3 regions of the Jejuibacter sp. L23 genome follow, and region 3 is predicted to be linked to each of the others. Evidence: riboswitches for the same ligand, from Rfam matches in the RefSeq annotation. Region 3 holds a riboswitch; each other region holds the start of a gene.
The links. A riboswitch is a leader RNA that binds a small molecule or an ion and turns the genes downstream of it on or off. The one in region 3 is predicted to bind thiamine pyrophosphate.
Positions count from the first base shown of each region.

Region 1: it holds a riboswitch for thiamine pyrophosphate, as region 3 does, so the genes downstream of both, thiB (thiamine ABC transporter substrate binding subunit) here and thiC (phosphomethylpyrimidine synthase ThiC) in region 3, are expected to answer to the same signal.
Region 2: it holds a riboswitch for thiamine pyrophosphate, as region 3 does, so the genes downstream of both, thiM (hydroxyethylthiazole kinase) here and thiC (phosphomethylpyrimidine synthase ThiC) in region 3, are expected to answer to the same signal.

Region 1 is NZ_CP138199.1:868,092-874,056, reverse strand. Features, by position in the region: gene leuC (3-isopropylmalate dehydratase large subunit) at 1-946, shown strand, start outside; gene leuD (3-isopropylmalate dehydratase small subunit) at 959-1,564, shown strand; gene sgrR (HTH-type transcriptional regulator SgrR) at 1,798-3,456, shown strand; TPP riboswitch at 3,987-4,075, shown strand; gene thiB (thiamine ABC transporter substrate binding subunit) at 4,106-5,089, shown strand; gene thiP (thiamine/thiamine pyrophosphate ABC transporter permease ThiP) at 5,065-5,965, shown strand, end outside.
Region 2 is NZ_CP138199.1:3,577,813-3,583,777, forward strand. Features, by position in the region: gene thiD (bifunctional hydroxymethylpyrimidine kinase/phosphomethylpyrimidine kinase) at 505-1,305, opposite strand; gene thiM (hydroxyethylthiazole kinase) at 1,302-2,090, opposite strand; TPP riboswitch at 2,127-2,227, opposite strand; gene hdcC (histidine-histamine antiporter) at 2,586-3,938, shown strand; gene SCU88_RS17125 (histidine decarboxylase) at 3,984-5,120, shown strand; gene SCU88_RS17130 (amino acid permease) at 5,317-5,965, shown strand, end outside.
Region 3 is NZ_CP138199.1:301,654-307,618, reverse strand. Features, by position in the region: gene nudC (NAD(+) diphosphatase) at 269-1,048, opposite strand; gene rsd (sigma D regulator) at 1,148-1,648, shown strand; TPP riboswitch at 1,708-1,816, shown strand; gene thiC (phosphomethylpyrimidine synthase ThiC) at 1,901-3,799, shown strand; gene thiE (thiamine phosphate synthase) at 3,799-4,434, shown strand; gene SCU88_RS01395 (molybdopterin-synthase adenylyltransferase MoeB) at 4,427-5,182, shown strand; gene thiS (sulfur carrier protein ThiS) at 5,166-5,366, shown strand; gene SCU88_RS01385 (thiazole synthase) at 5,368-5,965, shown strand, end outside.

The DNA.
Region 1 (5,965 bases), 570 kb from region 3:
GCTGGCGACCCAGACCCTGAAGCAGGGTCGGGCCAAAACCATGAAGATCGAAGTCACCGGCAAGGCCGCGCCTGGTATCACCGCGAAAGATATTGTACTGGCCATTATCGGCAAGACCGGTAGTGCGGGCGGCACCGGCCACGTGGTTGAATTCTGCGGTCCAGCTATTGAAGCACTGAGCATGGAAGGGCGAATGACCCTGTGCAACATGGCGATCGAAATGGGCGCCAAAGCAGGTCTGGTCGCGCCGGATGAAACGACCTTTAACTATGTGAAAGGCCGCCGCCACGCGCCGAAAGACGCAGAATGGGACGAAGCCGTCGCATACTGGAAGACCCTGAAGAGCGATGAAGGCGCGGTCTTCGATACCGTCGTCACACTGAACGCCGAAGAGATTGCCCCGCAGGTCACCTGGGGAACTAACCCGGGTCAGGTGATTTCCGTCACCGATGCGGTGCCGAATCCGGCCTCGTTCGCCGATCCGGTAGAGCGCGCCTCCGCCGAGAAAGCGCTGGCCTATATGGGGCTGCAGCCGGGTGTTCCGCTGACCGATGTCGCTATCGACAAGGTCTTTATCGGCTCCTGCACCAACTCACGTATCGAGGATCTGCGTGCCGCCGCCGCCATCGCTAAAGGGCGCAAGGTCGCACCAGGCGTGCTGGCGATGGTGGTTCCTGGCTCCGGCCCGGTTAAGGCTCAGGCCGAAGAAGAAGGACTGGATAAGATCTTCCTCGAGGCCGGTTTTGAATGGCGCCTGCCAGGCTGTTCCATGTGTCTTGCAATGAACAACGATCGTCTGAATCCTGGTGAACGTTGCGCATCCACCAGCAACCGTAACTTCGAAGGGCGTCAGGGACGCGGCGGACGCACCCATCTGGTGAGCCCGGCGATGGCTGCCGCTGCCGCTATCACCGGCCGTTTCGCCGATATTCGCGACATTAAATAAAGGAGGCACACCATGGCAGAGAAATTTATCCAACATACCGGCCTGGTCGCCCCACTGGACGCCGCAAACGTCGATACCGATGCGATCATTCCGAAGCAGTTTCTGCAGAAGGTGACCCGTACCGGCTTTGGCGCCCATCTGTTTAACGACTGGCGTTTTCTGGACGATAAAGGCGAGCAGCCCAATCCGGAATTTGTGCTGAACTATCCGCAGTATCAGGGGGCTTCAATCCTGCTGGCACGTGAAAACTTTGGCTGTGGATCATCCCGTGAACATGCTCCCTGGGCCCTGACCGACTACGGCTTTAAGGTGGTGATTGCACCGAGCTTCGCCGACATTTTTTACGGCAACAGCTTTAATAACCAACTGCTGCCGGTCACCCTGAACGAACAGCAGGTAGACGAACTGTTCCAACTGGTTCAAAGCCAGCCGGGCATTAAGTTCACGGTAGATCTGGAAGGTGAAAAGGTTATCGCCGGTGATAAAGAATATCCCTTCACCATCGACACCTTCCGCCGCCACTGCATGATGAATGGCCTGGACAGCATTGGCCTGACGCTGCAGCACGAAGAGGCTATCTCGACCTGGGAACAGAGGCAGCCCGCCTTCGCCCGTTAATCGACAGCCCCTCCGCCCGGAGGGGGTTTTATTTGCGAATTCCGCCCATAAAAAAGCCGACGGTAACAAACCGTCGGCCGGTGATATTCGCACCAATACTCAGTCACACATGATGTCTGCTACGCCGCATCGTCTGCAAATTCGTCAACGCGCCTCGCTTTCATCTGACGCCATTATTCGCCTAATATAGGGAAACTAAAATTGATGACTTTCTGTCATGGAGTTCCCCTTTTATGCCTTCCTCTCGCCTGCAACAACAGTTTATCCGCCTGTGGCAGTGCTGCGACGGCAAATCCCAGGAGACCACGCTCAACGATCTTGCCCGGATGCTGAGCTGTTCACGCCGCCATATGCGCACCCTGCTTAACGCCATGCAAGAGAAAGGGTGGCTCACCTGGCAGGCGGAAGCCGGTCGGGGAAGGCGTTCCCGGCTCACCTTTATCTACACCGGGCTGACGCTCCAGCAGCAGCGGGCCGAAGATCTACTGGAACAGGATCGCATCGAACAACTGCTTCAGTTGGTGGGCGATCGTCAGACGGTACGCCAGATGATCGTCTCTCATCTGGGTCGCAGTTTCCGCCAGGGGCGCCATATTTTACGGGTACTCTACTATCGCCCGCTGTTAAATCTTCTGCCCGGAACCGCACTGCGCCGTTCAGAAAGCCACGTGGTGCGGCAAATTTTTAGCGGCCTGACGCGCATAAATGAGGAAAACGGGGAAGCCGAAGCGGATATCGCCCACCACTGGCAACAACTTTCGCCGCTGCACTGGCGTTTCTACCTGCGTCCCGGCATTCATTTTCATCACGGCCGCGAACTGGATATGCAGGACGTTATCGACACGCTGCAACGCATCAATCCCACACCGCTTTACGCTCATATTGTGGGTATCGACTCCCCTACCGCCTGGACGCTCGATATCCACCTTAACCAGCCCGATCGCTGGCTCCCCTGGCTGATGGGCAATTCCGCCGCCATGGTACTGCCCAGGGAATGGCGCAAGATGCCAGACTTCGCCCGCCAGCCGGTGGGAAGCGGCCCCTATGCGGTAGAGCGCAATACCAATAACCAGCTGAAAATCCATGCCTTCGATGACTATTTCGGTTACCGGGCGCTCATCGACGAAGTGAATTTCTGGGTATTGCCGGAAATTAGCGAGGATCTCAGCTGCGGAGTACAGCTGGAAGGCAGCGGCGACAGCGAAAAAGCCGTGGAGAGCCGACTGGAAGAGGGGTGCTACTATATTTTGTTCGACGCCCGCTCGGCACTCGGTTGTCGCGATGACATTAAACTCTGGCTGAACCATATTCTCTCGCCTGTCAGTCTCATTTACCGGGCCGGTGAACAATATCAGCGTTACTGGTTCCCGGCCTGGGGGCTGCTACCACGCTGGCACCACGCCCAACCGCCAGAGGTCGTCGAGAAACCGGCTGACCTTGATACTCTCACCCTGACCTTCTACCGCGACCATGCCGAACATCAGATTCTGGGCGGTATTATTCACCAGTTGCTGGCCGAATGCGGAGTGAGTTTGATCGTTAAAGAGGTGGACTACGACCAGTGGCATAAAGGAGACGATATCAGCGATATCTGGCTGAACAGCGCCAATTTTACCCTGCCGCTGGAGTTTTCACTGTTTGCCCATCTGTACGAAGTACCGCTGCTCCAGCGCTGCATTCCCGGCGACTGGCATGAAGATGCGCGCCGCTGGCGGGCTGGCGAACTGGATCTGGCCGAATGGTGCCGCCAGCGCCTTGCCAGCCTTGAGATCCAGCCGCTTATTCACCACTGGCTGATGCTCCAGGGCCAGCGCAGTATGCGTGGTCTGCGGATGAACACCCTGGGCTGGTTCGACTTTAAATCCGCCTGGTTCGCGCCGCCGGATGCTTAAGTTTTCGGGCACAAAAAAACCGCCATGGCGGCGGTTTTTTTGTGCTGGTCAGGTAAGCGGCCCTTCCAGCAGGGTTGTGTGTCCAATGTTACGCAAGCACACCCAAGTTTTTGCATACTGTGCCGCTTTTTCGCTAAAGTCAAGTATCTGTTCGAGGCTTTGAGATGTACCATTCAGTCGGGCCTTTTCACCGTCTTAAGCAAGCGGGCGCCGGACCTGGAAAAGGATGTCCAATGGCCGTATACGCAAGCACACCCAAGGTGCTTGCACTCACGGCGATATTTCCGGCGGTGACGTCGTGAAGCGGTCTATAGTCAGGACCGCACAATGAAACGGTACTTTTGTATTGTCATCGTTGTTTCTGGTGCACTGCTGTCATCCGGAAATGGGGGATGGAATATCTCCCATAACGCATTTTCAGTGACGATTGTCGTACCAGGCAGGTAAGCCCGGTAGCCGCCCCGTAAGGGGCGGTTTCCTTAATCCCCCACGCGCCTTTCGCTACTCCCGTTAACTCATTACAATGTGGGCCATTCTCAACGGGGTGCCACGAGCTGAGAGATACCCGTCGAACCTGATCCGGATAACACCGGCGGAGGGATTTGAGGCCACGCCCAAAATCCTTTGCCACCCAATACTGGAGTGCAAAGTGCTGAACAAACTGCCTGTGCTGCTGACGCTGGTCGCCCTGCCCGCCTTCGCGGGTCCGCAGCTCACCGTCTATACCTATGACTCTTTCGCCGCCGACTGGGGCCCGGGCCCTGCCATTAAAAAGGCCTTCGAGGCCGACTGCGACTGCCAGCTTAAATTTGTCGCGCTGGAAGACGGCGTCGCCCTGCTAAACCGCCTGCGAATGGAAGGGAAAAACAGCAAAGCGGATGTGGTGCTGGGGCTGGATAACAACCTGCTGGAGGCGGCAACCCAAAGTGGCCTGTTCGCCAAAAGCGACGTGGATACCCGTCACCTGACTCTGCCGGGCGGCTGGCAAAACGAGACCTTCGTCCCTTATGACTACGGCTGGTTCGCTTTCGTATACGATAAAAACCGCCTGAAGAATCCCCCTAAGAGCCTGAAAGAACTGGTGGAAAGCGACAGGAAATGGCGCGTTATCTATCAGGATCCCCGAACCAGTACCCCCGGACTGGGCATGCTGCTGTGGATGAAGCAGGTCTATGGCGACCAGGCCCCCGAAGCCTGGCAGAAGCTGGCCAGTAAGACAGTGACCGTGACCCGGGGATGGAGCGAATCCTGGGGGCTGTTTCTGAAAGGTGAAGGGGATCTGGTACTCAGCTACACCACCTCTCCGGCCTATTCGCTTATTGAAGAGCACAAAGATAACTACGCCGCCGCCGACTTTAGCGAAGGCCACTATATGCAGGTAGAGGTCGCAGCCCGTTTGAAAAGCAGCAAACAGCCGGAGCTGGCCCAAAAGTTTATGCAGTTTGTAGTATCAAAGGAATTCCAGCAGACCATTCCCACCGGCAACTGGATGTATCCGGTAAGCCAGGTCGCTCTGCCTGAAGGCTTTAACAGCCTGACCCGACCTCAAAAGACGTTACAGTTTACCCCCCAACAGGTCGCCCAGCAGCGCGCCGCCTGGATCGGTGAATGGCAGCGCGCCCTCAGCCGCTAATTCCCGGCTGGCTGTGGCCTGGCCTGCTCGCCGCTGGATTGATGCTCGGCGTGGCGCTGGCCGCCTTTGGCGCCCTGTGGTTCAGCGCACCGGGCGTCGCGCCCCGTACCCTGCTCCAGGACAGCTATCTGTGGCACGTGGTGCGCTTTTCCTTCTGGCAGGCGTTCCTTTCCGCATTGTTCTCAGTGCTCCCGGCCATTCCCCTGGCCCGGGCGCTGTGGCGCCGCCGCTTTCCCGGGCGCCAGCTCCTGCTGCGGCTTTGTGCCATGACCCTGGTGCTGCCGGTGCTGGTCGCGGTTTTCGGCCTGCTTTCCGTTTATGGCCGCCAGGGCTGGCTGGCCGAACTCTGCCAGTGGCTGGGCATCGACTGGACGTTTTCGCCCTATGGCCTGCAGGGGATCCTGCTGGCGCACCTCTTTTTTAATTTGCCGATGGCTACCCGCCTGCTGCTCCAGTCGCTGGAGGGTATTCCCGGCGAACAGCGCAGGCTTGCCGCTCAGTTAGGGATACGCGGCTGGTCGCTGTTCCGTCTGGTGGAATGGCCCTGGCTGCGACGTCAAATTTTCCCCACCGCCGCCCTGATTTTTATGCTGTGCTTCGCAAGCTTCGCCACCGTGCTGGCGCTGGGCGGCGGCCCAAAAGCCACTACCATCGAACTGGCCATCTACCAGGCCCTTAGCTATGACTACGATCCCGCCCGGGCGGCATTACTGGCGCTTATTCAGCTATTCTGCTGCCTGGCGCTCATGCTGCTGGCCCAGCGTTTTAGCAAAGCGATTCCCAGTGGAGCCACCATGGCGACGGGCTGGCGACCACCCGACAGCACCCTGCTCTCTCGCGGGCTGGATTCGCTGCTGATCGTACTCCTCCTGCTGT
Region 2 (5,965 bases), 2.0 Mb from region 3:
TGCGGCACACGGACGTGCCGTCACGCCCGACCCGTCCGGCGGACGGGAAAAGCGGAGGGGACCCGAAGGGCGATTTTTACGTCGGAAAGCCAGGGGTGGTCAGGGGGAGTGGCGTTTGAAGTCCCCCTGACCCGTTCACCGGTGCCGGTATTCACATAAGCAAACTCACCTTAAAGTGAACGGAACCTTCGCCAGCGTGACATATTCCACCTGAACACAGCACCACCGTAATAATATTTCCCGTCAATGAAACAACACTGAAACCCCATTAAATATTGCGAACCAGATTCATAGAACAGAAATACAACACGCTACTGTGATTTATTACAGGGTAAAATAACAGCAGCCAGTATCTTGTTAAGGAAGGTGCATAACAACAAGAAAGGTGATTAATACAGTCGCGACCCGCCAGTGTTGAAGCACTGACAGGCCGCTAACCACAACCAACTGAAAATGAGTTGATAGTACACCATCCAATAATCCTGTGATTATATAATCACAAAATCACCACCACGCATGAAAGTGATGCACCGGCCCATGCCCGTGCCCCACCTCCAGGCTATCGGCAGCCGCCAGCGCCTGAGTCAGCCAGGCCTTGGCTTCCACCACGGTCTGGCCCCAGTCATCGTAACGCGGCCGCAGCGCCGCCAGCGCCGACGAAAGCGTACAGCCGGTACCGTGAGTGTTTTTCGTCTGCACCCTGGGCGCAGTAAAACGCCGGGCGCCATCGCGGGTAAACAGCCAGTCCGGGCTTTCGGCATCGTCCAGATGGCCGCCCTTCATCAGTACCGCCTCGCAGCCCAGCGCCATCAGCGCTTCCCCCTGCTGATGCATCTCGCGCTCGCTGGTGGCCATCGGCGCTTCCAGCAGCGCTGCCGCCTCTGGCAGATTGGGGGTGATTAACGATACTCGCGGCAGCAGATGTTCGCGCATCACTGAGACCGCCGATGGCGACAGCAGCGGATCGCCGCTTTTAGCCAGCATCACGGTATCCAGCACCACGGTGTGCGGCTGCCAGTACGCCAGGCGTTCCGCTACCGCTTCAACGATATCGGTTTCCGCCAGCATGCCGATCTTCACCGTATCGATGCGCAGATCGCTGAACACCGAATCGAGCTGCGCCGCCACAAAATCCGGCTCGATACGATAGACCGACTGCACGCCGCAGGTATTCTGGGCCACCAGCGCGGTTATCACACTGGCGCCATAGGCGCCCAACGCAGAAAAAGCTTTCAGGTCCGCCTGGATACCTGCACCACCGCTGGGGTCGGTGCCGGCAATGGTCAGAGCATTAATCCGTTTCATACCAGCGCCTCCGCATCCAGTTGCCATAACGCATCCAGAAACTGCGGGACAAAACTCCCCGGTCCCTGACTGCGGGTAACCGCCATTTCCCCGGCGCGGGCCATTATCCGGCAACCGGCGGCGACATTTTCCAGCCTCTCCCCCGGCAGAGCGCAGCAGGCCGCTACCACCGCGGAGAGCGCACAGCCGGTTCCAACCACCCGGGTCAGCATAATATCGCCGCCGGGCACCTCCAGAGTGCGTTCGCCGTCGGTGATATAATCTATCTCGCCGGTCACCGCCACTACCACGCCGCTCTCACGGGCCAGATGGCGGGCCGCAGGCAGCGCAACCCGGGCACTGTCGGTGCTGTCGACGCCGCGTCCCCCGCCCTGACCCCCGGCCAGCGCCAGAATTTCCGATCCATTGCCGCGAATTGCGGCAGGCTGAAGCGCCAGTACCTCCTGGGCGAAGTCGCTACGCAGCGTCAGCCCCCCCACAGCCACCGGGTCGAGCACCCACGGGCGCTGCGCCTCACGGGCGCTGTCGATGGCGGCGCGCATGGCACGAGCACGTTCGCGAGTCAGGGTTCCGACGTTGACCAGGAGTGCGCTGGCGATAGCGCTAAACTGTGCCGCCTCTTGCTCATCTACCACCATGGCAGGCGAGGCGCCAAGGGCCAGCAAAACGTTAGCGGTAAAGGTCTGTACCACATCGTTGGTCATACAGTGGACCAACGGCGAAGTGGTACGAAGGTGATGCAGCGTCTGCAAGACAGCGTCGCTGCACAGTGGATCAGATTGCATGGTGAACTCCCGCCCGGCGCGAAGAAGAGGGATACCGGTACGGGCATCTGACTTCCCTACGCCGGCACTATCCGGATCAGGTCAACGGGTCTTTCTCAGCCCCGCATCCAGTCGGCGGAGCACCCCGAGTCATTTGATTTTAAAGGAATTAGTTTTCTTTAATTCCTTTAATCAGCCGCCATGATAAAAGGTAACAATGGCGCTGTAAACGCATTTGTGGCCACAGAAATCACCAATTATTCAGACCGATTCTCCGGTTTAGCCTGAGAATAAGCGCTGGCTCTTCAGGCAGCCGTTCCTGTTCAAAAAAAAGGGGACGGAGTCAATATCCAAATCATTGTTCAAATAAGCAGCAATTTGCGCATCGTTATTGTATGCCAGCCAGGCGAAAAGTGATCATTGTCAAAATTTACCCCCCTTCCCATCCTAGAATCGGCAGAAAAGCACTGGTTATAACGCTTATTTCATGTCTGTTTCTCAATAAGGAAAAATATTATGGGATCGGTTAGCTCAGGCTCAGCTCATAAAATGGGAGTGGTCGCCCTTACGCTGGTTACCGCCTCAAATATGATGGGCTCCGGCGTATTTATGTTGCCCACCAACCTTGCCGGCGTTGGTTATATCTCGCTGTGGGGTTGGGTGCTCACTATTGTCGGTGTTATCGCTCTGGCGCTGGTATTTGCCAAAACCAGTTTAATTACGCCGCGCACCGGCGGGATTGTCGCTTATGCCAGCGATGCATTTGGTCCATTTATTGGTTTTCAAACCACCGTCTGCTACTGGATTAGCGCCTGGGTGGGCAATGTGGCCCTGCTGGTCGCCGGGGTGGGATATTTAAGTTATTTCTTCCCGGAATTAAAAAATCCGATGTACAGCAGTATTGCCGCCATCGTTATTTTGTGGGCCTTTGTCGTACTGGCAAGCTTCGGCGCCAGAACTGCCAGCCGCGCCCAGTCATTTACCGCAAGCTGTATGCTGCTGGTGGTGCTGGGCGTCGGCGCCGTAGGCTGGTTCTGGTTTGATCCGCATATGTTTACCGAAGTGTATAACGGCACAGGCCGCAGCGACAGCTCGGCGATTATCTCTGCCGCATCCATTGCGCTGTGGGGATTCCTGGGCGTTGAATCGGCTGTGGTTTCTACCGGCCAGGTGGACAATCCGGAAAAGACCGTACCCAAAGCGACGGTGTACGGACTGTTGATTGCCTCGGTCTGCTATGTGGGCAGTTGCTCGGTGATTATGGGCCTGGTGCCGCACAGCGAGCTGGTTAACTCCGCCGCGCCCTTTGCCGACGCCGCGCGCTATATGTTCGGCAAGACCGCCGGCAACATCGCTTCAGCGCTCAGTATTATCGCCTGCTTCGGCTCGATCTCCGGCTGGCTGATCCTGCAGTCTGAAGGCCCCCGCGCCGGTGCCCAGCAGGGCCTGTTCCCGCAGTTCTTCGCCGATACCAATAAGCGCGACGTGCCAATGAAGAGCCTGATTTTCACCGGCGTACTGATGAGCCTGGTGTTAATGATGACCGCCTCCCCTAACCTGGCGAAGCAGTTTGAAGTGGTGATTCTGATGTCGGTCTTCGCTTCGCTGCTGCCCTATATGTACGCCCTGATTTCCCTGCCGATCATTATGGTCTCGAAGAAATTAAATCGCGGTCGCAGCTTTATGTTTTATTGCGTGATGGTGGTTATCGGCATGATTTACAGCATCTTTGCCCTGTTGGGCTCCGGCACAGACTCCATGTTCTGGGGCGTGGTGATGATGATGGTAACCATTCCCCTGTTCTGCTTCGTGGCCGCTGGCCGCAGTAAGAAAGGCGAAAGAGTGCTTTATCTGGATAAGAAAGTCTGAACGTCAGTTCGTCATTAAACGTTATGCTTGAAAAGGAGAAATAAAATGACACTATCCATCGCAGATCAGAATAAACTCGATGCGTTTTGGTCATATTGTGTTAAGAACCAGTATTTCAATATTGGTTACCCGGAATCCGCCGATTTCGATTACACCATTCTGGAAAGATTTATGCGTTTTTCCATTAATAACTGTGGCGACTGGGCGGAATATTGTAACTACCTTCTGAACTCTTTCGAATTTGAAAAAGAAGTGATGGAATATTTTGCCCAGCTGTTCAAAATTCCGTTTGAGGAAAGCTGGGGCTACGTGACCAACGGCGGCACCGAAGGCAATATGTTCGGCTGTTATCTGGGTCGCGAACTGTTCCCGGATGGCACCCTGTACTATTCCAAAGATACCCACTATTCGGTCGCCAAGATCGTTAAGCTGCTGCGCATTAAGTCGCGGGTGGTGGAATCCCAGCCTAACGGCGAGATGGACTACGACGATCTGATGCATAAAATCGCCGCCGACGGCGAGCGGCATCCGATTATTTTCGCCAATATTGGCACTACGGTGCGTGGCGCAGTCGATAATATCGCTATCATCCAGCAGCGCCTGAAGGAAGCGGGCATCGCCCGGGAAGACTACTATCTGCACGCTGATGCAGCGCTGAGCGGCATGATTCTGCCCTTCGTTGACGACCCCCAGCCCTTTACTTTTGCCGACGGCATCGACTCTATCGGCGTTTCCGGCCATAAGATGATCGGCTGCCCCATTCCCTGCGGGATCGTCGTGGCGCGGCGTAAAAACGTCGATTTAATCAGCGTTGAAATCGACTATATATCAGCCCACGACAAAACCATCACCGGCTCCCGTAACGGCCATACCCCGCTGATGATGTGGGAGGCGGTCCGCAGCCACACCCTCGCCGACTGGCAGCGCCGTATTCGCCACTGCCTTGACATCGCGCAGTACGCGGTCGATCGCTTCCAGGCCGCAGGCGTTAACGCCTGGCGTAATAAGAACTCCATTACCGTGGTCTTCCCCTGCCCGTCAGAAGCGGTATGGAAAAAACACTGCCTGGCGACATCGGGCGACGTCGCTCACCTGATCGCTTCCGGACACCACCTGGATACCAGCAAGGTAGACGCTCTGATCGACGATGTTATCGCCGATCTCAACGCCCGTGCGGCGTAAAAAAGGGTGGTGATTCCTCACCACCCTTCACGCAAACGCGCCACTGGCACCAGAGCCAACCGTTACCAGTGGCGCATCCGGCTCGCTACGAGCCCCGTTCACGCTAAACGCTTTACCCGGGTAAAGCAACATCTGCGAGAGCGGCGTTCGCAACCTGCCAGTCCTTTCACCTCACTGCGTCGGGACAAAAAATGATATGGATGAAAACCGCTCAACTTCGCACCGCATGGGGCTGCTGGCGCTGACTGTCATGACGGCGTCCAATATGATGGGTAGCGGCGTCTTTATGCTGCCCACCACCCTTGGGCAAATCGGTTCGGTCTCAGTATGGGGATGGGCGCTGACCTTCCTGGTCATCCTCTGCCTGGCGCTCATCTTTAACAAGATGAACGCCCTCTTCCCACATAATGGCGGCATTATCGCCAGCATTCATTACTGTTTTGGCCCTTTTATCGGCCTGCAAATGACGCTGTTTTACTGGCTGGCTACCTGGGTCGGCAACTGCGCTCTGCTGCTGGCAGGCGTGGGTTATCTCTCTTTCTTTTTCCCCGTTTTGCTCCACCCGCTTTACGGCGCGCTGGCCTGTATCGCCCTGCTGTGGCTGGCGGTACTGCTGGGGCTGCGCGGCGCAAAGCTGGTAGGTAAAGCGCAACTTATTACCGGCGGCTGCATGGTCGCGGCGATTCTCAGCATCGGTTTACTGGGCTGGCGCCACTTCGATCTCCACATCTATCGGGCCGCCTGGAATCTGAGCGGCCAGTCGGACGGCCATGCCATCATTAATGCGGCGGTGATTTCTCTGTGGGGCTTTCTGGGGGTGGAATCTGCTTCAGTTTCCCGCAGCC
Region 3 (5,965 bases):
GCGCGTCATGCGCCATGACGTAGCAAACAATGGCACTCAGCCAGGCCAGCCAGATACCGTATAAACAGCATTGCGTTAGTTTTCCGGGCATATCCTTTTCCCCTGGCAACTCAATCCTGTCCCCTGCGCGCTTATTTCAACGACCCATTCTGAATACACGAGATAGTCCCCCTTCTAATCAGGATCGACCAGAAGGAGAAATACTTTAGTGGGGAATCATAAATAACTCTGTTTATATATCATTCTGACCGGCGCATCACAACACAGCTCAGTCTTGTTCGTGCTCGGCCCGACACAGCGCGACAGTATCCTCGATCAAACGTCGGGCCACTGTCCCCGGAGGCGGCAATAGCGGCAACTGGTCGTAACGATACCAGCTAGCATCAAGCAGCTCGCTGCGATCGACAACCAATTCCCCACTATCGTAATCCGCCATAAAGGCCGTCATCAGCGACTGAGGAAATGGCCAGGGTTGAGAGGAGATATAACGCAGGTTTTTAATCTGAATGCCGCTCTCTTCCATGACTTCCCGCGCCACCGCCTGCTCCAGGGTTTCCCCTACCTCAACAAACCCCGCCAGTACGGTATAAAGGCCATTTCGGTGACGATTATGTTGGGCCAACAGGATCTTGTCGCGATCGCGAATCGCCACAATAATGCAAGGGGCGATCTGCGGATAATAACGCTCCCGGCAGTTGTTACACAGCATTGCCCACTCCGTTTTACTGGGATGCATGCTGTGCCCGCAGTAACCACAAAAACGGTGGGAACGATAAAATTCTGCCAGCTGTACGGCGCGTCCGGCCAGTTGAAACAGTGCAGGATCCTCATCAATCAACTGACGCACCGATCCCATATCACGCGAACGCTCCTGCACCACCAACCAGGCAGGCTCTCCCTGCCAGCTACCAACCTGCAGCGCAGCGCAACCCACCAGCCCAAACTGCTGTGCGTGACCGTGCGGAAGTTCCCCCTGCGGCAACCATAATTTCTGTTGATGGCTGACGAACCACCAACCATAGTCTAATTTTTCTACTGTATGTTCCATAATCTCTTGCACGACCTCGGCTTCACTGGCACTCTTTTAACATTGTTTTTACATTCCAGGTTACTTAGCGTTTTAATCATATAACTCACGGAGTCAATCATGCTAAACCAACTGGAAAGACTGGCAGAGCGCGTTGGTGGTTGTAATGAGTTGATCGATCGTTTACTGCAGGATCGCAAACAGCTGTTAGTGGCTTATTACAACCTGGTTGGGATCAAACCTGGCAAAGGATCGCTCTCTGCACTGGACGAGATGGCGCTGGACGATTTCTGCCAGCGTCTGGTGGATTATCTCTCCTGCGGCCATTTCAATATTTATGAACGCATTATCCGCGAAATGGAAGAGGGAGAGCCCCGCACCTCCGCCGGGCAGCTCTGGACACAGCTGGAAGCGAATACTCAACAGATCATGGATTATTACGATTCACATCTGGAGATCGCCATCGATCATGATAACTGTCTGGAGTTCCACCAGGTGCTGTCAAAGCTTGGAGAATCTATGGCGTCTCGTTTCACGCTGGAGGATAGTCTGATCGTTCTGGCGCTGGGCGACAGCCTGGACAGTGCTAACGATTGCGGACATTTTGCCCGACCGGCTTGAGTTCCCATTCATTAACGCGTAGTTTACATAAGGCCTGCCCGATGATACGGAGCAGGCCTTTTATCTTGTCGGAGTGCCCAGTGCCATGCACGGGCTGAGACCGTTAATTCGGGATCCGCGGAACCTGATCAGGTTAAAACCTGCGAAGGGAACAAGAGTAATTTCATCTACGCGCGCACCTGCGCCCGTGCCTGTTACTCCTTCCGTCGTTCTGACAAGCCACTTCCAGTCACTAAAAAACCGGAACGAGCTATGTCTGTATCAACAAAACCTAATCGCCGTGAACAGCGCGCCGCCGCCCAGCAGTTTATCGATACTCTGGAAGGCACCAATTTTCCCAACTCCCACCGTATCTATCTGACCGGCTCCCGTCAGGACATCCGCGTTCCCATGCGCGAAATTCGGATGAGCCCAACGCTTACCGGCGGAGATAAAGCCAACCCGCAATACGAAGAGAACGAACCGGTGCCGGTCTACGATACCTCCGGCCCTTACGGCGATCCGGATATTTCGATTAACGTCCGCGAAGGGCTGGCGAAGTTGCGCCAGCCGTGGATAGACGCACGCAGCGATACCGCGCTGCTCGACGATCGCAGTTCCAGCTATACCAAAGCCCGTCTGGCGGACGATGGCCTGGACGAGCTGCGCTTTACCGGTCTGCTGCCTCCGCGCCGCGCCCTTGCCGGCAAGCGGGTCACCCAGTTGCATTACGCCCGCCAGGGCATCGTCACGCCAGAGATGGAATTTATCGCCCTGCGTGAAAATATGGGCCGCGAGCGCATCCGCGGCGAGATACTGCGCCAGCAGCATCCGGGAGAAAGCTTCGGCGCCCATCTGCCGCAGGACATCACCCCGGAATTCGTACGCGACGAAGTGGCCGCCGGGCGGGCAATTATCCCTGCAAATATTAACCACCCGGAATCCGAGCCGATGATTATCGGCCGCAATTTTCTGGTGAAAATCAACGCCAACATCGGCAACTCTGCGGTGACCTCTTCCATTGAAGAGGAGGTGGAAAAACTGGTCTGGGCCACCCGCTGGGGTGCAGATACCGTGATGGACCTTTCCACCGGCCGCTATATCCACGAAACCCGTGAATGGATCCTGCGAAACAGCCCGGTTCCTATCGGTACGGTGCCCATCTATCAGGCGCTGGAGAAAGTGAACGGCGTTGCCGAAGATCTGAACTGGGAAATGTTCCGCGATACGCTGCTGGAGCAGGCGGAACAGGGCGTCGACTACTTTACGATTCATGCGGGCGTCCTGCTACGCTACGTACCAATGACCGCCAAACGCCTGACGGGTATCGTTTCGCGCGGCGGCTCCATTATGGCCAAGTGGTGTCTGTCGCATCATCAGGAAAGCTTTCTGTACCAGCACTTCCGCGAAATCTGTGAGATCTGTGCCGCCTATGATGTTTCGCTGTCGCTGGGCGATGGCCTGCGGCCCGGTTCAATTCAGGACGCCAACGACGAAGCCCAGTTCGCCGAACTGCATACCCTGGGCGAGCTGACCAAAATCGCCTGGGAGTACGACGTCCAGGTGATGATTGAAGGCCCCGGCCATGTGCCGATGCAGATGATCCGCCGCAATATGACCGAAGAGCTGGAGCACTGCCATGAAGCGCCATTCTACACGCTGGGGCCGCTCACCACCGATATCGCGCCGGGTTACGACCACTTTACCTCCGGCATCGGCGCCGCCATGATTGGCTGGTTCGGTTGCGCCATGCTCTGCTACGTCACGCCGAAAGAGCACCTTGGTCTGCCGAATAAAGAGGACGTCCGGCAGGGGTTGATTACCTATAAGATCGCCGCGCACGCCGCCGATCTGGCCAAGGGACACCCCGGCGCTCAGATCCGCGACAACGCTATGTCCAAAGCGCGCTTCGAATTCCGCTGGGAAGATCAGTTCAACCTGGCACTCGATCCCTTTACCGCCCGCGCTTATCACGACGAAACCCTGCCCCAGGAATCCGGTAAGGTGGCGCACTTCTGTTCCATGTGCGGCCCGAAATTCTGCTCGATGAAAATCACCCAGGAAGTTCGCGACTATGCGGCACAGCAGGAGATCGCCGAAGGAATGAAAGATATGTCGAATACCTTTCGCGCCAAAGGCGGCGAGATCTATCTTCGTCAGGAGGAAGCCTAATGTACCAGCCCGATTTCCCCACCGTCCCCTTCCGCCTGGGTCTCTACCCGGTAGTGGACAGCGTTGACTGGATCGCACGCCTGCTGGAGGCGGGTGTGCGTACCATCCAGCTACGCATTAAAGATAAACAGGATGACGAGGTGGAGGCAGATATTATTGCCGCCATCGCCCTGGGACAGCGCTACAACGCCCGGCTGTTTATCAACGATTACTGGCGGCTGGCGATAAAGCATGGCGCGTACGGCGTTCATCTTGGTCAGGAGGATCTGGAGCAGACCGATCTCGATGCGATCCGCGCCGCCGGGCTACGGCTGGGCGTCTCTACCCATGACGATATGGAAATCGATGTCGCGCTGGCGGTACGTCCTTCATACATTGCGCTGGGCCACGTCTTTCCTACCCAGACCAAACAAATGCCATCGGCCCCCCAGGGGCTGGAGCAACTGGCTACGCATATCGCACGCCTGGGGGATACCCCCACGGTCGCTATCGGCGGCATCAGCATCGCCCGGGCGCCGGCGGTGCTGGCGACAGGTGTCGGCAGTATCGCTGTGGTCAGCGCCATCACTCAGGCCCCGGACTGGCAGGCCGCAACGGCGCAGCTACTCCAGCTGGCAGGAGCGGGTGATGAATGATACGGATTTTATGCGCTACAGCCGCCAGCTTTTGCTGGAGGACATCGGCCCGGAAGGTCAGCAAAAACTGCTGAATGCCCGGGTTTTGATCGTCGGGCTCGGCGGGCTCGGCTCACCGGCGACGCTTTGGCTGGCCGGTGCCGGTGTCGGTTCTCTGTGGCTGGCCGATGACGACTGCGTGCACATCAGCAATCTGCAACGCCAGATTCTGTTCAGTAATGCGGATATCGACCAGCCTAAAACCCAGGCCGCACGGCGGCGCCTGCACGGAATCAACCCGAATATTCACCTGATCACGCTGAATAAACGGCTGGAAGGCGATGCCCTGCATCAGGCCGTCGGCGAAGTCGATCTGGTGCTGGATTGCACCGACAACATGGCCAGCCGTCAGGCCATTAATGCGGCCTGCGTAGCGCTCGCTAAGCCGTTGGTCAGCGCCAGCGCCGTGGCCTTCGGCGGCCAGATGATGGTGCTGACGCCCCCCTGGCTACACGGCTGCTACCGCTGCCTGTGGCCCGACGATAGCGAACCACAGCGCAACTGCCGTACCGCGGGCGTGCTGGGGCCGGTGGTCGGCATTATGGGCGGACTTCAGGCGCTGGAGGCCATCAAGCTGCTGTGCGACCTGCCGGTACGCGACGACTGTCTGCACCTGTTCGATGCCCGCTCTCTACAGTGGCGTACCCTGGCACGTCAGCAGAGCCAGAGCTGCCCGGTTTGCGGAGGTGTCAGTGCGCATTCAGTTTAATGACGAACCCGTCACCTGCGACGATGACGCGACCGTGGCAACGCTGCTGGAAAGCATGAACCTGCACCAGCCGGGCGCCGCGCTGGCCGTTAATCAGACCATCATTCCGCGCGAACAGTGGCAGCACCACCGCCTGCAGGAAGGCGATAGCCTCCTGCTGTTCCAGGCCATTGCCGGAGGTTAATATGCTACAGATTGCCGATAAAACCTTTAACTCACGCCTGTTCACCGGAACGGGCAAATTCGCCTCGCCGCAGCTGATGAGCGATGCGCTCCAGGCATCGGGCAGCCAGCTGGTCACCATGGCCATGAAGCGGGTGGATCTGAATAACCGTCAGGATGACATTCTGGCACCGCTGCGAGCGTTGGGGGTTTCGCTACTGCCGAATACCTCCGGCGCCAAAACCGCCGATGAAGCGATCTTCGCCGCACGCCTGGCCAGGGAAGCGCTGGGCACCCACTGGATTAAACTGGAGATTCATCCCGACGCCCGCTGGCTGCTGCCGGACCCAATAGAAACGCTGCGCGCCGCCGAGCGCCTGGTGCAGGAAGGATTCGTGGTTCTGCCCTACTGCGGCGCCGATCCGGTACTGTGTAAACGGCTGGAGGAAGCAGGCTGCGCCGCCGTTATGCCGCTGGGGGCGCCCATCGGGTCCAATCAGGGGCTACAGACACGTCCTCTGCTGGAGATCATCATCGACCAGGCCAGCGTGCCGGTCGTGGTGGATGCCGGTATTGGCGCTCCAAGCCACGCCAGCGAGGCACTGGAGATAGGCGCCGACG